One region of the Serratia fonticola genome, then DNA from elsewhere that is predicted to be linked to it. Evidence: predicted binding sites of a transcription regulator. Region 1 holds the regulator's gene; each other region holds the start of a gene.

What was found. The regulator PurR, encoded in region 1, represses purine synthesis genes. The targets are predictions, from matches to a motif close to CANGCAAACGTTTGCNTG.
Region 2: WN53_RS09460 (7-cyano-7-deazaguanine/7-aminomethyl-7-deazaguanine transporter) is a predicted target of PurR. The motif match lies at 4,328-4,345, and genes of this name have one in related genera.
Region 3: cvpA (colicin V production protein) is a predicted target of PurR. The motif match lies at 3,656-3,673, and genes of this name have one in related genera.

The regions. Positions count from the first base shown of each region.
Region 1 covers NZ_CP011254.1:4,547,806-4,555,860, forward strand. The annotation lists gene cfa (cyclopropane fatty acyl phospholipid synthase) at 1-637, opposite strand, end outside; gene punC (purine nucleoside transporter PunC) at 978-2,183, opposite strand; gene punR (DNA-binding transcriptional activator PunR) at 2,309-3,286, shown strand; gene purR (HTH-type transcriptional repressor PurR) at 3,283-4,308, opposite strand; gene cydH (cytochrome bd-I oxidase subunit CydH) at 4,633-4,722, shown strand; gene sodB (superoxide dismutase [Fe]) at 4,787-5,365, opposite strand; gene WN53_RS20175 (C40 family peptidase) at 5,580-6,395, opposite strand; gene WN53_RS20180 (Grx4 family monothiol glutaredoxin) at 6,806-7,153, shown strand; gene rnt (ribonuclease T) at 7,239-7,919, opposite strand; gene gloA (lactoylglutathione lyase) at 7,989-8,055, opposite strand, start outside.
Region 2 covers NZ_CP011254.1:2,132,157-2,140,211, reverse strand. The annotation lists gene WN53_RS09485 (zinc/cadmium/mercury/lead-transporting ATPase) at 1-476, shown strand, start outside; gene WN53_RS09480 (hypothetical protein) at 800-1,717, shown strand; gene WN53_RS09475 (BamA/TamA family outer membrane protein) at 1,717-2,853, shown strand; gene WN53_RS09470 (DUF4056 domain-containing protein) at 2,853-3,974, shown strand; gene tusA (sulfurtransferase TusA) at 3,990-4,241, opposite strand; gene WN53_RS09460 (7-cyano-7-deazaguanine/7-aminomethyl-7-deazaguanine transporter) at 4,440-5,105, shown strand; gene WN53_RS09455 (GNAT family N-acetyltransferase) at 5,154-5,588, shown strand; gene WN53_RS09450 (DcrB family lipoprotein) at 5,642-6,208, shown strand; gene glpC (anaerobic glycerol-3-phosphate dehydrogenase subunit GlpC) at 6,244-7,443, opposite strand; gene glpB (glycerol-3-phosphate dehydrogenase subunit GlpB) at 7,440-8,055, opposite strand, start outside.
Region 3 covers NZ_CP011254.1:5,828,681-5,836,735, forward strand. The annotation lists gene hisJ (histidine ABC transporter substrate-binding protein HisJ) at 1-542, opposite strand, end outside; gene WN53_RS25875 (UbiX family flavin prenyltransferase) at 840-1,412, opposite strand; gene purF (amidophosphoribosyltransferase) at 1,560-3,077, opposite strand; gene cvpA (colicin V production protein) at 3,099-3,599, opposite strand; gene dedD (cell division protein DedD) at 4,321-5,064, opposite strand; gene folC (bifunctional tetrahydrofolate synthase/dihydrofolate synthase) at 5,065-6,330, opposite strand; gene accD (acetyl-CoA carboxylase, carboxyltransferase subunit beta) at 6,486-7,394, opposite strand; gene WN53_RS25905 (DedA family protein) at 7,626-8,055, opposite strand, start outside.

The DNA.
Region 1 (8,055 bases):
GCCCGGCACAGCGCTCTTGCGCCATTTTCTGCTGTTCGGCGGAGATGGTGACCCCCACCATGGAAACGCCGTAGTGCTTGGCCGCATAAGCAGACAGACCGCCCCAGCCACAGCCGATATCCAATACCCGCATACCGGGCCGCAGGTGCAGTTTTTCGCAAATTAGCCGTAGCTTGGCCTCTTGCGCTTCTTCCAACGTCGTGGCCTGTTGCCAATAGCCGCAGGAATATTGCATATAGGGATCCAGCATCTGGGTAAACAAATCGTTACCCAGATCGTAATGCTCTTTGCCAACGATCCAGGCACGTTTTTGGGATTGCAGATTGGTCAGGCGGGCGGCGGCAATACGCAAGATATCCTTCAGGTGGTGGGGCAGTTTCTTTTCCAGGCCAGCTGCGACAACCCGCTGAAAAAATATGTCCAGCCGTTCGCACTCCCACCAACCGTCCATATAGCTTTCGCCCAGCCCCAGAGAGCCGTCTTGCAGTACGCGTTTAAAGAAATTGGGATTATTGATCTGAATATCGAAAGGGCGTGAACCATTGATTTCAATGCCGGCCATGCTAAGCATTTCATGAGCGATACGATACCAATGGTTATCCTGGATGCTCAGATCTTCTATACACGATGAACTCATAGCTTCTCCATCACCTTCTTCTGACTTATGATCCTGCAGAATTTAGCGTAGACAATTTCTACAGGGACATACGTATACCTACGGTAAAAATTCACCGTGGTGTCTGAAATCCGACTTGAACAGAGGAAATTTAAGAGACTCCCTGCGTCAAAGGACGCGGGTAAATGCAACCTTAAATAAAGTGTGATGCCATCCACGTACGCAGCAGTTGCTGCAATAAGATCTTAGTATAACTGTTATTCTAAAAGGTCGTTTTTGAGTATAGGCTTGCCGAGGCGTAGACTCAACTGCAAATCGCGCTCGGCAAGAATTTTCATTAAGTGACTATTTACATAGGTAATTATGATACGGAGTCGGCATGCTCCTGCCGTGTTACCTGAGTTTCATCCGTTCCTTTCCCACGCTGGATCAGATAGCCCAAGGCCGCTAAAAATACGGTAGCAACCATTACGGTAGCCGTGGCTAACAGCGGTTGGGCGATAAATGCCGAAACCAACAGGCTGGCGATAAAACATAAACCCAATTGTAGCGTGTTTTGCAGCGCAGCAGCTTTGCCACTGTTGTTGGGGAAGGGCATCAACGCATTGGCCACTAAAATAGGATAGCTGGCACCGTTTACTAACGCCATAAAGCAGAACGGGATCAGCAGAGTGGTCAGCGTCGGTTCGCTCAGGGTGGCAATCAGATACAGCGCTACCATGCTGATGCCATAAGCTACCAACAGCCATGGCAGCAAGGTTTTGCCAGAAATGCGATTTAAGGCGCTACGGCAGCTGTAACCTCCTAATAAGAAAGCCAGCGTTTGTGGCACATAACTCAGGCCAATATCATTGGGGCTATACCCCATATCGCCAAGGATAAAGGGGGAGCCCGTCAGCCAGGCAAAGAAACCGGCAGAACAGGCGGCAAAAACCATCACGTTGCCGCTGAAGACCGGGGATTTCAAGATCTGCATAAAGCCAAGGCTGGGCTTTTTATCGGCGGAAGGTACCAGTCTGCTGCGGTCTTTCAGCAGTAAGGTGGGGATCAGCAGCAGGGCAGTGATCCCCAGCAGCACGGCGAAGATGGCCCGCCATCCCATATGGTTGAGCAACCAGGCGCCCAGCAGCGGGGCCAGCGCTGGAGAGAGGGCAACCAGCGGCATAATGGAGGCAAAAACGCGGTTGGCTTTGCCATCGCGGTAGCGATCGACCACGATCGCCTGCCAGGTGACGGCGGCGGAACACACGCCAATGGCTTGAATAAAGCGCAGTGACCACAGTTGTGCCACGTTCTCGACCCAAAGCATACCGAGGCAGCCGACGGCGAACAGCGCCAGGCCAATCAATAACACGGGCTTACGGCCAATACGGTCGGACAGCGGCCCCCACAGCAACTGGGCAAAGGCAAAGCCTGCCAGGAAGATACTCAGGCTGGCGCTGATCGCCCCAGCGGAGATTTGCAGATCCTGCTGCATTGCCCCAAAGGCGGGCAGGTACATATCGGTAGCCAGATAGCCCAACATGCTCAGGCCGGCCAGGTAGAACATAAATCCAAAATTTCGCATTGCTATTTCTCGTTAAAATTATGTTGTCGCAGGTTTTGAAGCGCCGGCAAGTGTATACGGCTGGATCTCTGCTTGTGAAACGGTAATATTTGCAAGATGCTGTTAAAAAATTTGAAGGCAAACATATGTGGTCTGAATATTCACTCGATGTGGTAGATGCGGTAGCGCGGACCGGCAGTTTCAGCGCGGCGGCACAGGAGTTGCACCGAGTTCCTTCTGCGGTGAGCTATACGGTACGCCAACTGGAGCAATGGCTGGCGGTACCGCTGTTTGAACGCCGTCACCGCGATGTGGAACTGACGCCAGCGGGGGCGCTATTTGTTAAGGAGGCGCGGGTTGTTATCAAAAAAATGCTCGATACCCGACGACAGTGCCAGCAGGTGGCCAACGGTTGGCGCGGGCAACTGCGGATTGCGGTCGATCTGATCGTCAAACCTCAGCGCAGCCGCCAACTGGTGCTGGATTTTTATCGCCATTTCCCCGACGTGGAACTGATAGTGCAGCCGGAAGTATTCAACGGCGTATGGGATGCGCTAGTCGATGGCCGAGCGGAGATGGCCATTGGTGCAACGCGGGCGGTGCCGGTGGGTGGCGGTTTTGCCTTTCGCGATATGGGCTTTATGAATTGGCTCTGCGTAGTACATGCTAAACATCCGCTCGCCGCCTTGCAAGGAAAGCTGCGCGACGATCAGCTACGGCCCTATCCCTCGTTGCTGTTGGAAGATACTTCGCGCAATTTACCCAAGCGGGTGACCTGGTCGCTGGACAACCAGCGGCGGCTGACCGTGCCGGACTGGGTTTCGGCGGTAGATTGTTTGCGTGCCGGGCTGTGTGTGGGCATGGTGCCTGCACATCGCGTATTGCCGTTGGTGCAAAGTGGCGAACTGGTGGTGTTGACACTGCATGAGCCTTTCCCGCCCAGCGCTTGCTGCCTGACCTGGCAGCAAAACGCCCAGTCTCCGGCCATGGCCTGGCTGCTGGACTATCTGGGCGATAGCGAAACGCTCAATCAGGAATGGCTCAGTGAAGAGGACCCGGGGGGGAATCGGGCGCAGCATGCGGCGCCCCTACGGAGAAATATGGGGTTAAGGCACAGTATTTAGCGGCGGTAATCGACAAAAGGACCATCGGCGACTGAGCGGCGCTCGATGAGTTTTGGATGCACTTCAATCACCTGCGATTCTTCACGCTTGCTGATGATGCGATCCAACAGCATGGTAAAGGCCATTTCGCCCAGTCGCTCTTTCGGCTGGTGAATGGTGGTCAGCGCCGGGGTGAAGTAGCGGGCATTACGCACGTTGTCGTAGCCAATAACCGAGATATCCTGCGGTACACGCAACCCCAGCTCATCGGCGGCACAGATCGCCCCCATGGCCATAATATCGCCGCCACAGAAAACGGCGGTTGGACGATGCTTTTGCGACAGGATCTGATGCATGGCTTTGTAGCCAGATTCAGGCTCGAAATCCCCCTGCACGATCCATTCTTCGCGCACTTCGATGTTGGCTTCCTTCATGGCTTTCAGAAAGCCCTGGTGGCGACCTCCACCGGTATTACGCGCCAGTTGACCAGGAATTGCACCGATGTCCCGGTGGCCACGTTCGATCAGGTAGCGGCCTGCCAGGTAACCGCCCTCGAAGGCATTGTCGATAATGGTATCGGTGAAGTCTCCGCGTGCGGTACCCCAATCCATCACTACCATGGGAATATTACGGTAATCTTCCAGCATGCCCAGTAGCTGATCTGGATATTCTGAGCACATCACCAGCAGGCCATCGACGCGCTTTTGCGCCAGCATCGCTAGATAGGCTTGCTGTTTATCCAGATTATTGTGCGAGTTACACAAGATCAGGGTATAGCCTTTGCTGTAGCAGCTGTTTTCTACCGCTTCGATCACTTCGGCAAAATAGGGGGCCTCGCTCGAGGTGGCGAGCAAACCGATCGATTTGGTGTGATTGACCTTGAGGCTGCGGGCGACGGCGCTGGGTGAATAGTGCAGCTCTTTGATGGCGGCCCAAACGGCCGTTTTGGTATCTTCGGCGACGAAACGCGTTTTATTGATAACGTGCGATACGGTAGTGGTAGAAACGCCAGCGCGTTTGGCCACATCTTTAATCGTTGCCATGTAAAAAATGACTCCTAAACCCACATGTTACAGCATGTAAGTATGATGTTAATCGTTTGCCTACGTAGATCCTTTCCCAGATAAGCGAAAACTGAGTTTTTAGTGCTGAAGTCGTAAATCGCTTGAACAGGGAGGGGCAGTTTATCGGTACGCAGTTGTGAACTGCGGATTTTGTCGCATATTGAAGAAAAGTGGAAGAGCTAATCGGTAATTATCAGCGGGGAAAGCATAACAAGATTTTAATCACGAACTGTGGGAAAATGATTTGACGTATAAACTGTGTGGCTTATGCTCTTGAAAAGCCAATCTGAGAGGGAGTTGTATATGGATACCGATTTGAAGATGTCATTACTCACCACCGTGGGTGCCTTGGCAATGATTATTGCTTTCAGTTTTATTGCCGCATTGAACTGATCCGCAGCAGAAAAACAAAGGCGCAGCTTGATGCCGCGCCTTATTATTAGCTAGTCACCCGCCGTTAAGCCAGGTTTTCTGCCACGAACGCCCAGTTCACCAACGCCCAGAAGTTTTCCAGGTACTTTGGCCGCGCATTGCGGTAGTCGATGTAGTAAGCATGCTCCCACACGTCAACGGTCAATAACGGAACGTCTGCGCCGGTCAGCGGGGTTGCCGCATTTGAGGTGCTGACGATCGCCAGACTACCGTCCGCTTTTTTCACCAGCCAAGTCCAGCCCGCGCCGAAGTTTTTCACGGCGGCATCGGTGAATTGCTCTTTAAAGGCGGCGAAGGAGCCGAATGACTTATTGATGGCCTCTGCCACTGCGCCCGTTGGCTCGCCACCACCTTGCGGTGATAAGCAGTGCCAATAGAAGGTGTGGTTCCAGACCTGAGCGGCGTTATTGAACACGCCGCCGGTGGAGGTCTTGACGATCTCGACCAGGGATTTGCCTTCGAACTCGCTGCCTTTCACCAGATTGTTCAGGTTAACCACGTAGGTGTTATGGTGCTTGCCATAGTGGTATTCCAGCGTTTCTGCGGAAATGTGCGGTTCGAGAGCGTTTTTCTCATATGGTAATGCAGGTAATTCAAACGACATTGCTTTCTCCTTTTATAGACAATACGCCTCTCCGACGCTGCAGGCCTAAGGGGCCGAGGGCGGAAAAACGCAATTGCACCACTTTTGTTATGGTTATTAATCTTAACAACTTTCGGGGGGAAAAGAACATCCAAAGTGTGCCAAGTGACTGATTGTTTAAAGTTGCAGCGGGAGATTGAGAGCACGGCCGAGCAGTTGGCTCAGCCGTGAAAGGTTAACGGATGGTGGTAGGGGTCACTACGCGGCGGGCACCAATGTAATGGTTCTGCCAATAGTCGTTATCCAACTGACTGATGCGAATTTCTTCACCGGTGCGCGGTGACTGGATGAACTTACCGTTACCAAGATAGACTCCAACGTGATCGGCGGTGCCACGGTTGTTGATGCGGAAGAACACCAGATCGCCTTTCTCCAGCTCATTACGCTTGATCGGCGCTGCATCACGCAGGTGGTACATTTCGTTGGCGGTACGCGGCATTTTGATTTTCACCACGTCTTTGTACGCGTAATAAATCAGCCCGCTGCAGTCGAAGCCTGTACCAGGTGAAGACCCACCCCAGCGGTAGGGTTTACCCATTTGCCCCATCAGCTTGGCCATGGCGGTCTGCTTGGCGTGCTGATAACGTTTTTTGTGAGCGGCGGAAAGTTTTAACGGCTTTTCGCGGCCAGCTAATTTTGCCGTAGCTTTGCCTTCTTCACGATGGCGACCATAACCTTTTTTATAGCCTTTTTTAGGCGGAGTTACTTTTAGCTTGGCCGTTTTGGTTGCCTGGCTTTTGGTTTTAACGCTGGTGGTTTTTTTGGCGGTCTTTAAGGTTGCTGGTTTGGTTTTTAGCGTTTTCGGAGGGGTGGCTGCCTTCACTTTTTTATTGGCTTTCACCGCTTTCTTTTTCTTGCGGTCGTCTGGCCGGGCTTCATTAACGTGACTCTTGCGCTGCTCGGCAGAAACACGTGCCTGTGGCGCAGCGTGCGCCAAATTGAAGAAGAGCTGCGTAAATAGCAGCACAAAAAGTGTAATAATTAACCGCATATCGACATTACCAACCTTGGCTCCGAAACAGAAATCGAATGAGTCACAGTATTCCCGAAATTCACCCTATAAAACAGCGTGGATCTCATAAATACTAATCCATATTGTGAGAAAACGTTAATGGCATTTTTTTTGTTGCAAAATCAAACGCCTGGCGCCTAAAAAAGCGACAGAGATCATGTGGTTGGCTTATTGCTCTCCGGCATTGGGCAGGGCAAATATAATAGTGAAACGTCCCGATTAAAAATGTTATTCTGGGGCCATGTTTTAACCGGTTCGGTGTGTCCGCCGCTTTTGCTAAGGCAATCAGAGAATGTCCCTGCAAAAGATGGCGTTTTCTTGGCACCGGTCCTGCCGCTACAATAGCCAGTGTGATGCATGTTGTAGCCATGATGTGGCTTGAGGAAGCAATAATGACGACGATTGAAAAAATTCAGCAGCAAATTTCTGCCAACCCGATCCTGCTGTATATGAAAGGCTCACCGAAATTGCCAAGCTGCGGTTTCTCTGCTCAGGCCGTGCAGGCGCTTTCAGCCTGTGGCGAACGTTTTGCCTATGTTGATATTCTGCAAAACCCGGACATCCGCGCCGAGCTGCCAAAGTACGCAAACTGGCCAACCTTCCCGCAGCTGTGGGTCGATGGTGAACTGGTTGGCGGCTGCGATATCATCATCGAGATGTACCAGCGCGGTGAACTGCAGCCGTTGATCAAAGAAACGGCCGAGAAGTATAAAGATCAGGAAGACCAGCAGCCTTAATGGCGCAGGTTTTTACCAAATAAAATCGGGCGGCACCTTTAACAGTGCCGCCCGATTTTTTTATGTCTGTCAGTTTGCCAGCAAGCTATTGCGATTCAACGTTGGCAATCGGCCAGCCACCGAGACGTTTCCAGCGGTTAACCAGTTCACAGAACAGTTGGGCGGTTTGCTGGGTATCATACAGGGCTGAGTGCGCCTGGCTGCTGTCAAACGGCATGCCAGCGGCAATACAGGCTTTAGCCAGCACCGTCTGCCCCAATACCAGCCCGCTAAGCGCAGCGGTATCAAAGGTGGCGAAAGGATGGAACGGGTTGCGCTTCAGGCTGGCACGTTCGGCGGCAGCCATCAGGAAGCTGTGATCAAAATTGGCATTATGCGCCACGATGATTGCCCGGTTACACCCCTGATCCTTAAGGCCTTTACGTACGGCTTTGAAAATCGCATGCAGCGCATCATATTCACTCACTGCACCACGCAGTGGGTTATGTGGATCGATACCGTTGAAGGCCAGCGCTTCCGGTTGCAGGTTCGCCCCTTCAAACGGCTCTACATGAAAATGCAGTGTTTCATCTTGCTGCAACCAACCATTTTCATCCATTTTCAGCGTGACGGCGGCAATCTCTAGCAGCGCATCGGTCTGAGCATGAAACCCAGCGGTTTCCACATCAATAACAACGGGATAAAACCCACGGAAACGGCCACTCAGGGCGTTAAGATCACTTTTTTCGGCCATCAGTTTCTTATCTTTAGCGAATTCAGCGCGCATTATGACAAATTTCTTGTCTTGGTGCAGCGGAGATAGAAAGCAGGGCGCAGGGTGCGCCCTGGAGAAACCTCAGTTACCGAGGCCGTGACCTGCGTGCTTGTTCTCGATCAGTTCAATCTTGTAACCGTCCGGATCT
Region 2 (8,055 bases), 2.4 Mb from region 1:
GCGTTCGTGGCGTGATGCTCACGGGTGATAACCCACGCGCAGCGGCAGCCATTGCCAATGAATTGGGGATCGATTACCGCGCCGGGTTAATGCCGGAAGACAAAGTGAACGCGGTAACTGAGCTGAGCAAGTTGCAACCTACCGCCATGATCGGTGACGGTATCAACGATGCCCCGGCGATGAAGGCCGCCAGCATTGGCATTGCGATGGGGAGCGGCACCGACGTGGCGTTAGAAACGGCTGATGCCGCACTGACGCACAACCGGTTGACCGGCGTTGCCGAAATGATCCGCATCTCCCGCGCCACACACGCCAATATTCGCCAGAACATTACCATTGCGCTTGGGCTGAAAGCGATTTTCCTGGTCACCACCCTGCTGGGGATGACCGGCCTGTGGTTGGCCGTATTGGCAGACTCTGGGGCAACCGCGCTGGTGACCGCCAACGCCTTACGGCTGTTGAAAAAACGTCAGTAAGACCATTCTATCGTCAGGGCGCAACCCACTGTGCCCTGACGTTCTTACCTGAAAAATAGCACGACCAAGACGCACTTAATGCCCCTATAAGCCACAGGACTTTAATATATTCTCCAAGCACCTTTACACTACATACCTATAAATTCTATGAATTTATCAGGGTAATGGTCGAGTTAATGAAACCACTGCATTCTTATAACATCCTGAATCTGATCGTCGTTACCTTCATTCCTTCCCTGGCTCTGGCGCAACAGCCTGATGCCGCCGCTACCGCACAGCTCATTGATGAAGCAAAACGCCCACCCTTCACCCAAGGTGCGGCGATGCCAACCGCCCAACATAACGCACCAACGACAGTGCCCCAGCCAGAACATCGTATGTTGCCAATTTGGGGGGATGAGGCTCGAGCCCGCGGCTATGAGCTGCCAGAGCCGTTCGGTATTGGCGTCAACTACATGAACATACGGCAGAATATCGATGTCGAGAGTATCAATTTTTCCGGACTAGGCCTGGGTTCGCTCGCCATTCCGTCGGATTTGTTCAACATCGGCGTTGGCAAAACCCGCGAACAGAGCAAAACGGAAACCATGCGTCTGGACACCTGGCTGCTCCCGTTCCTCAACGTTTACGGCATTGTTGGCCATACCAAAGGCAGTTCGTTGTCTCAGGTCTCCGTGGACGCCGATCCCAGTAAATACAAAGGACTGGATCGTATCATCGCTTCTGCCGTGCACAGCCTGAACCAAAGCGGGCAACTGCGCGATCTGGACTTCAAGCTCGATTTTAAAGGCACCACTTACGGTGCAGGCGTCACGCTAGCCGGGGGCTATGAGAACTGGTTCACCACGCTCGATACCAACTATACCCGTACCAGCTTCAATATCCTTGACGGCCAAATTTCCGCGCTGACGGTGACACCCCGTGTCGGCTACCGCTTCCAGGTGCCCGGTATCCAAGGCCAAAGCAATCTGAACCTGTGGGTCGGCAGCATGTACCAGGATGTGCAGCAGGAGTTCAGAGGCAGCCTGTCTGATTTGCAGATGCCCGCAGCGCTTCAGCCCCTGATCGCCATCGCCAATCAGAAAGGAGAAGGCCGTTTCGACGTGAAGCAGCATCTGCAATCACCTTGGAATGTGCTGCTGGGTGCACAATATGAGATCACGCAGCATTTCAACCTGTTGACCGAATTTGGCTTTAGCCAACGCAACAGCTTTATGGTCTCAGGTGAATATCGCTTCTGATGGCGATACCGCTCCGCTACCTGACGCTGCCCCTGCTCGCTATGCTGTCCTGCGCCCATGCCGCTTTGCTGTCACGTCAGCAAGTTGATGGGATGCTAGCCCCTCTGGGTTCAGACAATCATTTCGACAGCAGTAAAACCATCGATTGGGGTGTGTTGCCCGGCCCGTTTTATACCCCAGAACTCGGTCTTGGCATCGGCACCGCTGTCGTGGGCATGTACCGGCCAGACAGCCTTGATAGCGTCAGCCAAAATTCAACGCTGGCGCTAAAGGGCTTTTTCAGCAGTACCGGTGCCTTCGGCGTTGGCTTTGAAAACTACAGCTTTTTCGCTAACGACCAATGGCGCTTCTTTGCCAGCGGCTCCCTGAATAATATGCCCACCTATTTCTGGGGCACCGGTTATCAAGCCGGGCGTCACGACGGCAATAAGGAGAAATATACCCAGCAATCTTTCCAGATAGCGCCAGAGCTGCTGTATCGTATTGCCAATGCCACCTACGCGGGAGTTGGCTGGGATTTTTCTTCAACGCACGCCAGCGATCCCGATGGGGGAGAGAGCAGCCTGTTCAAAGCTCAAGCAGCGGGCACCTCATCGATCAGTTCAGGGATCAGTGGCTCGTTAAGCTACGATACGCGTGATTTCGTTTCTAATGCCAGCCGTGGCCAGTTTCTCAGCCTGAGCGACACCTATTTCGCACCAGAATTGGGCGGCGATAGCCGCTTTAATACCCTTGAAGGCCAATACAACGCCTATTACAGTCTGAGTGAGAAGAGCGTATTGGCACTTGATGTCTACAGCCGTCTGACCACTGGCGATGTCCCCTGGGACAGATTATCTGAACTGGGTGACGACAAACGGATGCGAGGCTATTACCAAGGACGTTATCGCGACAGGAATACGTTCAGCGGCCAAGTTGAATATCGCCGCAAATTGAACTGGCGGCACGGTTATGTTCTTTGGGCAGGAGCCGGAACCCTAAGCCGCAAAAGCCGTGATCTAGGCCAAGAGCCTTGGTTGCCGACGGTGGGGGCTGGCTACCGTTTTGAATTCAAACCGCGGATGAACGTACGGCTCGATTTTGGGGTCGGGCGTGAAAGTAGCGGGTTTTATTTTCAGGTAGGAGAAGCTTTTTAATGCGTTTTGTTGCGCTGATATTTTTGCTGCTGCTTAGCCCCATACTGCCGGCCAAGGCTCTGGAAACGCTGATCGCCTCGCAACCAACCCGCCAGAGTCCTCTTGCCTGGCCGGTGACCAAGCCACTCTCGCCACCGGATGGTTTGCGCCCTTGCTGCGCCTTTGGCTATAACCTCAAAGTACAGGCGTTAGGCATCCCGGTGCCGTTTTATCAATTGGGTAACGTCGTAGACGCCGATCGCCTTGGCGCACATCACTATAATGACAGCGCTTTCAATGCCGTCGGCAACTTGATGGGCTTGGGCAGTGAACAATTGGGATTGGTCTACACCTATCGTGGGGGATTTATCGACATCGCTCACGTTCGCGATACCGCCGACAATACCCTGTTCCTGTTCAGCCAGCTGTTGCCTAAGCTGGGCCAGCAATGGACACTCGATCTTGGCCCGGAATTGGCAAAGCGTCGTATACAGCTGAACGCCTTCACCCCACCGCAAGAGGCTGCCCAACGCTATACGTTAGCGGCTTATCTGGCCGGAGAACTCGCTTTCCAGATGGCGGCATGGCATGAAGTGGCGCAGTGGTATGGCTACCAATCGGTGCCCGGATTTCCTGAAGAGATTTCGGCCTTTACGCCAGAGGATTTGTACTCCAACCTGCTAGGGGCAAGGTTGGCGATCGACGCTATCTTGCAAGGGCGCGCGGTATCCGTTGCCAGTTACAACAGCGCAATGGAGACACTGCTACCCGAGGCATTGCACCAGCTTGGCGCCGTTTCGATCACCGAAACCCAGCGGCAGTTTGACGGCATTGACGGCGACTGGTGGGACAGCCACCGCCGAGTACCGGAGAAATTTTTAGTCTTAAAACGGGATTACACCACCAGCAGCAATCGCCTGCCCAATCAGCCCCCCTTCGAGTATGCCGCTCCACAACGCCTGACGTTGCCGCTACAGATTGAAGGATTAACGCTGGCGAAACTGGCGGAGCTGCAACTCTGGCCAGGGGATTCCATGCACAACTTGCCAGCCCCGGTGCATTATTATCGCCCAGAGGATTTTAGTGGGTTGGCGTTACACGCGAGCGCACAGGACGCACGGCAGATACTGCAGAAACGTTAAGCAACCGCTTGTTGATTAACTCTCGAGCCCTTTGCGCAGCAGATAGCGATACGGGGCCTGCTCGGTTTCCTGGGCCACCAGCGTATGTTCCATAAAGCGGCAAAAGCCCGGGATGTCACGGGTGGTGGCCGGATCGTCGGCGATAATCAGCAAGGTTTTACCGTTATCCATATGGCGCACGGTTTTGCGCACCATCATGACCGGTTCCGGACAGCGCAGCCCCAGAGCGTCTAGCGTCTGGTCTGCCTGGGCAAAAATGTCAGTCATACATCTCTCTCGATCTAAAACGATCGGCGAACCCTCGCCGGATCTGATTACCCGCTAGTTTACGCCGGTAGTTTTTCTGCGCAAGATACGTTAACGTTTGCGTTAAATTTAACCATTGCATTGAATGCCCAAACGCGTACCATGTCGCCGCGCAGTTAACAATGGGTTCCCTCACCCCACACTCAAAAAGGCTACATTATGTATTCGTTTACCGATCGACAACGCTTAATCGCGTTGGTTTGGCTATCGCTATTCCACATCGCCATCATAACTTCCAGCAACTACCTGGTGCAGTTGCCGATCAGCATTTTCGGCTTTCACACCACCTGGGGTGCCTTCACTTTTCCGTTTATCTTCCTGGCCACTGACCTGACCGTGCGGATCTTCGGTGCCCCGCTGGCACGCAGGATTATCCTTGCCGTGATGGTCCCGGCGCTGTTTATCTCCTATGTGATCTCCACCGTCACTTTCCAGGGCGAGTGGCAGGGTTTTGCCGCCTTGACCAGCTTCAACCTGTTTGTGGCGCGTATCGCCGCCGCCAGCTTTATGGCCTACGTACTGGGCCAGATCCTGGACGTGCAGGTGTTCAACCGCCTACGCCAACGCAGCGCCTGGTGGGTTGCCCCCGCCGCGGCCATGTTCCTGGGCAATATCAGCGATACCCTGGCCTTCTTCTTTATCGCCTTCTACAAAAGCAGCGATCCCTTTATGGCCGCTAACTGGGTGGAAATCGCGCTGGTGGATTACAGCTTCAAAGTGCTGATCTGCCTGGTGTTCTTCCTGCCGATGTACGGGGTACTGCTCAATATGCTGCTCAAACGCTTGGCAGAACGCCAACCCGCCAACCGGTTTCAACTGAGTTAACCCTGCTTCTCGGTTATTATGGGCAGCTTGATTTTACGGAGGCTGCCCATGCGCTTAACCACTCGCCAAGCTACACTTGAAGAGATCCACTCTCTTTACCTCTGCATTCCAGAATTTGGCAGCCTGCACAGCCTGAGCGATTTGCAGCAACGCATCGGGGATAACCCCTCTCACGGCTTGATTGCCGAAATTGATGGCCAGGCAGCCGGTTTTAAACTCGGCTATCAAACCACGCCTGGGGAGTTCTACAGCTGGCTGGGGGCAGTTTTACCTGCCTTTCGCCGCAAAGGGGTCGCCCAAGCCATGCTGGCGGAGCAGGAGCGTTGGGCGCGTTCGCAAGGCTATCAACAGCTGTGGGTAAAAACCCGCAACCAGTTCCGCGCCATGCTAATAATGCTCATTAGCCACGAATATCAGATTTTCACTCTAGAAAAGAAAGGCGAAGTAGACGAGTATCGTCTATTACTTAAAAAAAACCTGTGACATCTAGCCATACGGTCAACCAACTCTATCTGCAAAGGAATAAGGAACACCAGATGCGTAAAGTAACAAAATTGATGGGTATCGGCCTGTTAGTGCTTGGCCTGGCGGCCTGTGATAGCGCCACCAAAGACACTAATGCCCCCGCAGGCAGCGCAGCAGCCAGCGTCCCAACCGGGCAACAGGTGAGTTTATTGGATGGCAAGCTGACCTTTACCCTGCCAAACGGTTTGGCCGATCAGAGCGATAAGCTGACCAACCAGCCAACTAACGTGCACATCTATGCCGACAGCACCAACCAGCGTGCGGTGATCGTGATCGTTGCCGACAAGGCTGCGGGCGATCTGGACACCCTGGCCAAGCACATGGAAGAGCAGCAACACTCCCGCGATGCCAACCTGCAGGTCATTACCAATAAAGCGGTTGAAATTAACGGCACGCCAATGCGCCAACTGGATACCGTGATCACCGTGGCAGGCCAAAAAGCCTATTCTGGCGTGCTGCTCGCTATGCTGCCAGACGGTAAGCAACTGACCCTGCAAATCACGCTGCCAGCGGATAACCAGCAGCAGTCTCAAAGTGTAGCGGCTGGCGTGTTCAATACGGTGAAGATCAAGCAGTAATCGAAGTGGGCCAGCATGCTGGCCCGTTTAATCAGTTACGCCAATGCCTGTGCTAACAGGGTGATCGGATGTTCACAGCGCTTGCTGGTGGACATCTCGATCTGCCATTTGCAGGTTTCACAGTCGGTGATCACCATATCCACTCCGCTGGCTTCAATCTGGCGAAATAGCGAGGCACCAATGCCTTGCGAGGTTTCATAGTTTTCCGACTTGAAGCCGTAAGTTCCGGCGATACCGCAGCACTGCGAGTCCAGCACCACCAGTTCCAGCCCTGGGATCTGCCGCAATAGCTCCAGCGTATAGGCTGTCCAGCCCATTTTCTCCATATGACACGGCGTGTGGTAAGCCACCCGCAGCGGTGTCTGTTTGAGCGGCAAGGTGCGCCCTTGGCTGATCAGACGATAGAGATAACGCGTAGCCAGCTCAACTCGTTCACGTACCGCCGAGGTGTCCACGTCCAGCAAATGCGGATACTCATCACGCAGGGTGAAGGTGCAGCTCGACGAAGTGGCCACCACCGGTATGCCTTTGGTCAGGACCGCCTCATGCAGTGACTCCGCATTCACTTTGGCCTGCTTCTTCGCCTGCGCAATAAAGCCGTTGGCGATCAGCGGTACACCGCAGCATTTTTCACGTTTAAGCAGTTGCACACCGATATCCATGGCGTTAAACACCTTGATCAGGTCTTTGCCAAGTTGCGGGTGGTTGTAATTAACAAAGCAACCGTGGAAAAACGCCACCTGCTCGGCATAGCGCTGCTGCTGTTCCGCCTGCTGGCGATACCAACGGCGGAAGGTGCCAAACGAGTATTTCGGCAGCTCACGCCGATGGTCGATCTTCAGCGCCTTATCCAACAGCTTGCGCACCGGCTTCAGGCCGGTAGTGGCATTGACGATCGGCGCAAACGGCGTCGATAGGGTGCCCATGATGTCAGTATGGCTTAGGATGGCATCGCGCAGCGTCGGTTTACTTTGGCTGAAGTTGGCCCGGGCGCGTTGGATAATATCGCCGATTTTAACGTCGGAAGGGCAAGCCACCTCACAGCGCTTGCAGTTGGTACAATACTTCAACGCTTCATCATAGAGCGCCGGATCTTTCAGCCGCAGGCGTTCCCCATCTGGCCCGGCCTGTTTTGGCCCCGGATAGAGCGGGTTGGCCTTGGCGACCGGGCAATAGGTGGTGCAGACGGTACATTTGATGCAGCTCTCGAAGCTGTTGTCTGGTAACAGGCTCATGCTGAAACCTCCTGGGCCAGGATCTGTTGGGCTACGTGCAGTGCACCGAGCAGCGAAACCCCGGCACCACATCCCTGCTGCAACGGATCGTAACCGCCAACCACGGCACCGATAGCATACAGATTGGTCATCGCCTCCCCCTGTTTTAACGCCCGCAGCGCGGTATCGGTCTGAACCCCAAATTGCAGGTACGGCTGCGGAGCAAACAGATTGGCATCGCTCCAGTCGGCACGTTCGGTTTTGCTGTACACGTCGAGGCCAAATACCGGCTCACGAATACCGTCAAAAGCGGCCACCAGGCCGTTGCTGAAGAAGCTGCCGCTGGCCAGTATCACCTGCTGTGCCCGCAGCGGAATATCGGTGTGATTGCGGGTATACAGACCGGTGACGCGCTGCCCGTCGAAGCTGGCACGCAACACGCTATCCCCCGGCATAAATATCCCACCCAGCTGCTGCAAGCGCTGGCGCAATGCCTGATGCAGCCGCATGCCGAGCACGGAAGGTGGCAGCGTGGGTAACAGATAAACAGGCTTACCGACCAACCGGCGCAACGTCATCAACGGTTCATCATCCTCTAGCCCCAGGCAGGCTGGCAGCAAGATGGCCTCTGCC
Region 3 (8,055 bases), 1.3 Mb from region 1:
AACGCTGCGTCAATACGCCCAGAAGCCAAATCCGCATACACCAGATCCTGATTCTGGTAAGGCACCACGGTCACGCCTTTTGGCTGCCAATTGGCATTAGCGAAGGCTTCCTGGGTAGTACCCTGCAATACGCCGATGCTTTTGCCCTTCAGCGCATCGACGGTTGGCAGGATCTTGGAGCCTTTTGGTGCGATCAGGCGTGAGTTGGCCGCAAACAGCTTGTCGGTAAAGGCAATTTCCTGCTGGCGTTTTTCGGTAATGGACAGAGAAGAGATGATAGCGTCGATTTTCTTCGCTTTCAGGGAGGGGATCAGCGCATCAAAATCGCTTTCCACAAAGATACACTTGGTGTTTATGCGTTTGCACAGCTCGGTGGCCAGATCGATATCGAAGCCAACCAGTTGGCCCTGCGCATTTTTCGACTCAAACGGCGCATAGGTAGGGTCGGTACCGATTTTCAGCGTGGAAGGTAATGCGGCGAATGCACTGCTAACCGCGCTCAAAGCCAAAACTAAAGGGAGAACTTTAACAAGCTTTTTCATAATTACCCTCAAATGGATATTTTTGCCGATGCCACTACGGGCATTACTTTCATCACACACAGGATCTGCAGTAATCATGCCACTTTGTCATTAGCGAGCGCGGGGAACGGCCACGCTCTGTTCAAACCTCTTCCCAGAGACAATGAACGACAAAATGAACGGCAAACTCGGGCTTCGCCATGGTTAACCTACAAGTTACTGAAACAGAGTGCATGGGGAAGCAGGATCATTATGATGCATCAATCGCACTAAATCAGTGCGATGTTGCACAAATGTATAAATTTGAGGGTGAATTAGTTAATTAACGCCTTGCCAACGCGTGAAGAGATCTTGCGGCAGTTCGATATCAAACTGGTCGATAACCCGATTAACGGTCTGATCGATAATATCATCAACGGTTTGCGGACGATGATAGAAGGCCGGTACCGGCGGCATAATCACCGCCCCCATCTCCGCTGCCTGGGTCATCAGCCGCAGATGGCCCAGGTGCAACGGCGTTTCACGCACGCAGAGCACCAGTGGCCGACGCTCTTTGAGCACCACATCGGCGGCACGAGTCAGCAGCCCATCGCTGTAACTGTTGACGATGCCAGATAACGTTTTGATTGAGCATGGCAAAATCACCATCCCCATGGTTTTGAACGATCCGGAGGAAATACTGGCGGCAATATCACGCGCATCATGCACTACATCGGCCAAGACCTGCACGTCACGCAGGCTCAGAGAGGTTTCCAACGCCAGCGTCTGGCGTGCCGCGTTGCTCATTACCAAGTGGGTTTCCACCTCTTCTACACCACGCAGCACCTGCAATAAGCGCACGCCGTAGATAGCGCCGCTGGCGCCGGAAATACCGATAATGAGTCTTTTCATCAAGCTGGCCTTTGTCGGGAAATATGCCGTAAGGATAGCCGAAGAGGGGTAGGTTTGGCAGCAACCTTCGTAGATTCGAGGTGGGAATAAGACAATGCACCGTAACCAACGCTACGGTGCACCGTTTTGGTGAGCTACGCGGGCGCGTTAGCCCTCGTTATGCATTTCCAGATTTTCTGCTTCCGTCTGGCCGCGCAACGCTTTGGCATCATCATTACGCAGCGTTTCCAGATATTCCAGATAGCTCTGGTCAACGTCTTTGGTCACGTAAATGCCGTTAAACACCGAGCATTCGAACTGGGCGATATCCGGGTTCTCTTCGCGTACTGCGGCGATCAGGTCGTCCAGATCCTGGAAAATCAGGCCATCGGCACCAATAATCTGGCGGATTTCGTCCACTTCACGCCCATGGGCAATCAGCTCCGTTGCGCTCGGCATATCGATACCGTACACGTTAGGGAAGCGGATCTCCGGGGCGGCAGAAGCCAGATAAACCCGTTTGGCCCCGGCGTCACGCGCCATCTCTACGATCTGCTCAGAAGTGGTACCGCGGACGATGGAGTCATCAACCAGCAGCACGTTCTTATCGCGGAATTCGGCACGATTGGCGTTCAGCTTGCGGCGTACCGACTTACGGCGAGCCTGCTGACCCGGCATGATGAAGGTGCGGCCAACATAGCGATTCTTGACGAAGCCCTGGCGATACGGCTTATCCAGAATACGGGCAATCTCCAGCGCGATATCGCAAGAGGTTTCCGGGATCGGGATCACCACGTCGATATCCAGATCTTCCCATTCGCGCGCAATCTTCTCACCCAATTTCTGCCCCATACGCACGCGGGCGCTGTAGACGGAGATCTTGTCCATAAAGGAGTCAGGACGGGCAAAATAGACATACTCGAACAGGCATGGATTGGTTTTTGGGTTCTCCGCACACTGGCGAGTGAACAGCTGGCCTTTTTCGGTGATGTACACCGCTTCGCCCGGTGCCACATCGCGCAGGAAGTCGAAGCCCAAGGTATCCAACGCCACACTCTCAGAAGCCACCATGTACTCACAGCGGCCATCTTCCAGCTCACGTTTGCCAATCACCAGCGGGCGAATGCCGTTAGGATCGCGGAACGCCACCAGACCGTGGCCGATAATCATGGCTACGCAGGCATAAGCGCCACGCAGTTGCTGATGCATCGCGGCAACGGCGGTAAAAATGTTGTCGGACTCCAGTGGATAATGCGGGAATCGGTCTAGCTCGGTAGCCAGCACGTTCAGCAGGATCTCGGAATCGGAAGTGGTGTTGACATGACGGCGGCCACGCTCAAACAGCTGTTGGCGCAGTTCGTGGGCGTTGGTCAGGTTGCCGTTGTGTGCCAGCGTAATGCCGAACGGCGAGTTGACATAGAAAGGTTGAGCTTCTGAAGCGCTGGAGCTGCCAGCCGTTGGGTAACGCACATGGCCAATGCCCATGTTGCCCTGCAGGCGCAGCATATGGCGGGCTTCAAATACATCTTTCACCAGACCATTTGCCTTGCGCAGGCGGAACCCATTATGGGCATCAATAGTGACGATGCCAGCGGCATCCTGTCCACGATGCTGGAGCACCATCAATGCATCATAAATCGACTGGTTTACCGGCATAAAACCGGCGATACCGACAATACCGCACATGTTGTCTTTTCCTCTAAGCCGCTACCGCCCCGGTAATTGGGTTGGTAAGAAACTCGACGTGCTTTGCAGATAGTCAAAGAACCATCTGATGATGTAACTGAACTGGGGGATCAGCTGTGACTGTTTCCAGTCCGCACTTTGCGACAGGGTGGTAAAGGTATCCAGGAAGAACAGTATCGCCGCTACGATCAACACGCCGCGCAGTGCGCCGAAACACACGCCCAGCACCCGATCGGTGCCCGATAACCCGGTTTTCTCTACCAATGACCCAATCACATAGTTAACGATAGCGCCCACAATCAGCGTTGCGATAAACAAAATGGCAATCGCAATGCCGTTACGTACCAGCTCATCTTCAAAACGGGTGAAGTAGGCTGCAAGGTATGGGTAGAAATGGCTGGCAACAAAGAACGCACATCCCCATGTCACAAGTGACAATGCTTCGCGAACAAAACCTCGGATCAGGCTCACCAGAGCCGAAAATCCAATCAACGCTATAATGACGTAATCAATCCAGACCATGAACTATTCCAATGATGAATCGCCCCTGCATCCAATCGCGGCGAATTCTAACAGAAAAAGAAAACGTTTGCGTAGCGGATTTCCCACCACGTAACAAATAAAAAACGGCGATGTTACCCTATGGATTTCAAGCTGCAGCTAGGCGACAAGCTATCTCATCCTCAGGAGCTTACGTTTAGTAAGTGACTAGGGTGAGATAGCGCAGGTAACAACGCTGCAGCTTGAAAGACGACGGGTATTAAAATTGCTAATCGCCGCGCCTACTTAGGATATCCGGCCCCTGAAAGGCACAATTTTAGTGGTGATTTAGCAATCCTCCTCCTTGAGCACTGTGGCCCCTCACCCTAACCCTCTCCCACAGGGAGAGGGGATCGTCCGAGTCGCGGTTAACGGTTGTGACACAATTCCGACTTTCCCGTACCTTCTCCAACAGGGAGGGGATCTTCCAAGTCACGGCTAGCGGTTGTGACACAATTCCGACTTTCCCGTACCTTCTCCAACAGGGAGGGGATCGTCCAAGTCACGGCTAGCGGTTGTGACACTACTCCAGTTCCCTCTTGATATTTTACAAGGGCATAGGAAAAACTACTGGCTTATACCCTATGGATTTCGAGTTGTAGCTAGGCGCCCAGCTATCTCATCCCCAGAAGCTTACTTTAGTAAGTGACTGGGGTGAGATAGTGCAGGTAACAACGCTGCAGCTTGAAAGACGACGGGTATATCAACGCGCGCTATACGCCTTCACCTGCCCGCTCAACCCACTGATCCCATTCAGCTCCGCCAGCGAAGCCTGCAGCTTCTGCTTCGAGGCATCTGGGCCAACGTAGATGCGGGTGATCTCACCCTGCACCGGCGTGGATGGCACGGTATAAGCCCGGTGCCCAGACAGGCGCAGCGAAGCGACGATCTCATTGACCTTGGCAGCATTCTTCAACGCCCCCAACTGCACCACATAGGCTTGACCAGCCGGTGCCTTTTCTTCAACCGCAGGTTTGGTTTCAGCCTTCGGCTCTGGTTTCACTTCCGGCTTTGGCTCTACCTTTGGCGGTGTTGGCACTGGCTTAGGTTTCACTTCCACCGGCTTCACTTCTACCGGTTTAGATTCCACAGGCTTGGGTTTGGTTGGCTGAACCGGTTTGGTTTCGATAGGTGGCGGAGCAACAACCGCAGGCTGCTGCGGTTGAGTCGTTTGATTAGCCGCCTGCTGGGCGGAAGCCTCGGCGGCGGCCTGCTGCTGCTCAACCAAAGCACCAGCCCCCTCCGGTGGAACCGAAGGTAGCGCCTGATTGGCCGGTGGGATCACGTCGATTTCATGAGCATCCCCCGGTTTGGGCACCAACGGGATCGCCGCAAACTCATCCTCATAATGCTTCTTTTTGCCGTCAAGCAGCCCCGGCAGGACAATCACCCCCAGGGCAACCAAAATCACGGTTCCAACCAGTCGATTCTGAAATTTACTTGCCACTCACACTCCCCGCCTCTCGTCTAACGCCGCCATCACGTGGGCAACAGTGTGGAAAGACCCACAGACGATCACAATATCCTGAATATCCGCGTCCTGCATAGCCTGACGCCAGGCAGTTTCGACATCGGCAAACTTGCGTGGTTCCGTTAAATACTGTGCCAGCAGCTCAACGCTGGCCCCGCGCGGGCCTTCCAGCGGCGCGCAGTACCACTCGTCCACCTGTTCGCTCAGGCAGGCCAACGTACCGGCAATGTCTTTGTCCGACAGCATCCCCACCACCGCGCGAACCACACCGCCATTGCAGGGGAGTTTCGCCAATCGCCCAGCCAGATAGGCCGCAGCATGAGGGTTGTGGGCAACGTCCAGGATCAACTGCGGGTTCTGCTGCACGATCTGAAAACGCCCTGGCAAAGCGGCCTGCTGTAGACCGGCAAAAATCGCCTTCTCGTCAATTTCCAGCGCCGAATAGTGCAGCGCAGCCAATGCCGTCGCCGCGTTCGCCAAGGGGACGTTAGGCATAGGGAGATCTGTCAGGCGTGTACCTCCCCCTTCCCATTGCCAGCGTTCGCCCTGTTCGCTGAACGACCAGGCTTCATCACGGCGGTACAGTTGAGCGTTGAGATCTTCCGCTACCTGCTGGATGCTATGTGGCATATCCGGCTCACCCACTACGGCAGGCTTGCCGCCACGGAATATCCCCGCCTTCTCGCGGCCGATGCTTTCACGATCGTGGCCTAGCCAATCGGTGTGATCCAAGGCAATGCTGGTCACCACGGCGACGCTTGGCTCAACGATATTGGTCGCGTCCAGACGCCCCCCCAGGCCCACTTCCAGGATCACTACGTCGAGCCTGGCCTGCTTAAACAGCTGTAACGCCGAAAGGGTGCCAAATTCGAAATAGGTCAGCGAGGTTTCCCCCCGGCCAGCTTCAATCGCGGCAAAGGAGCGGCTGTGTTCAGTCTCACTCAGCTCTTCACCCTGTATGCGCACCCGTTCGGTGTAACGCACCAGATGCGGTGAACTGTAAACCCCTACCCGCAGCCCGGCAGCCAGCAAAATGGCCTCTAACGTGCGGCAGGTGGTGCCTTTGCCGTTAGTACCGGCAACGGTAAATACCGTAGGAGCAGGAGTGAGAAGGTCAAGGTGCGCCGCAACGTGTTGCACACGCTCCAGGCCGAGTTCGATCGCCTGGCTATGCAGACGTTCCAGATAGTAAAGCCACGAGCTCAATGGCGACGTGGCTTGGGGAATTTGGTGGTTTTGCATGAGTCCCATCACTGACTTTGGGTTCATAAATCCGTAAGACGCATCGCCCTGACGACGTCAAAAGCGATGCTCTTCGTTTCCCGCCGCAACTTAGCCACAAAATGGCGGCGGAACCCGGCGCAGGCTTGCACCTATACCGGGTCTTTGTCTGCTCCTCAGGCGTCGGCCTGATTTTCCTGAGCGATGACCGGCGCGGCCTCATCGAAATGCGGCTGCGGCTGGTTGGTCAGCTTGGACAGAATGCTGGCCAGGGTCTGACGCATCACCGGACGGCGCACGATCATGTCGATAGCGCCCTTTTCAATCAGGAACTCGCTGCGCTGGAAGCCCGGCGGCAGTTTTTCACGTACGGTTTGTTCGATAACCCGTGGCCCGGCAAAGCCGATCAGCGCTTTTGGCTCGGCAATGTTGATATCGCCCAGCATCGCCAGGCTGGCGGACACGCCACCCATGGTCGGATCGGTCAGTACCGAAATATACGGCAGGCCACGCTCTTGCAGCTTGGCCAACGCGGCGCTGGTTTTCGCCATCTGCATCAGCGACATCAGCGCTTCCTGCATACGCGCACCGCCACTGGCAGAGAAGCACACCAGCGGGCAGTTATCTTCCAACGCCTGTTCAACCGCACGCACAAAGCGCGCACCGACTACAGAAGACATCGAACCACCGATAAAGGCGAATTCGAAGGAGGCTGCAACGATCGGCATGCCATACAGCGTGCCCTTCATCACCACCAGCGCGTCTTTCTCGCCGGTTGCTTTCTGTGCGGCAACCAGACGATCTTTGTACTTTTTGGAATCCTTGAACTTCAGAACGTCTTTCGGCTCCAGTTCGCTGCCCAGTTCCACTTCACTGCCTTCATCCAGCAAGGTATGCAGACGCATACGGGCTGACATGCGCATGTGGTGGTCGCACTTGGGGCAGACCTCAAGGTTACGCTCCAATTCGGCACGGTAAAGGACCTGACCACAGCTATCGCATTTGGTCCAGACCCCTTCAGGAATGCTCACCTTACGGGTTTGCGTAACATTGCTTTTGTTGAGAATTCGTTCAATCCAGCTCATCGATGACCTTTCTGTTTGAACCTGGCAGACACCCGTCCGCTGTTCATGCCTTAACAATCCTCCCGAAACACACCCAATGCAAAAATGCCGAGCTAAGCGCAACAGGTACGCTACCAGGGCATTGGCTTCAGGGTCGTTCGCGGGAACAGACCATAAATGTCGCTCATTAAACCATATCGGCCCGATTGTGTGGACAAAAAACTGGTCGAACCGACGGGTTAAGCGGTGTTTTTACTGTTTTTGTTGGCGGGCAGCCGCGCGTTTATGGCGCCAGATTTCAATAATGCCCGGCAGAATTGAAACCAGGATGATGCCAACAATCAACAACTTCAAGTTTTCCTGCACGATCGGCAAGTCGCCAAACAGGTAGCCAGCATAAGTGAACAGCAGCACCCAAAGTAGCGCACCAATCACGTTATAGGCAGCAAAGTGGCGATAGGACATATGCCCCATACCGGCCACGAACGGCGCAAAGGTGCGCACGATCGGCACAAATCGCGCCAGAATAATGGTTTTTCCGCCGTGTTTCTCGTAGAACTGGTGGGTCTTGTCCAGATAGCTACGACGGAAAATTTTCGAGTTCGGGTTGCTGAACAGCTTTTCGCCGAACAGCCGACCAATAGTGTAGTTGACGGCATCACCAATCACCGCCGCAATCACC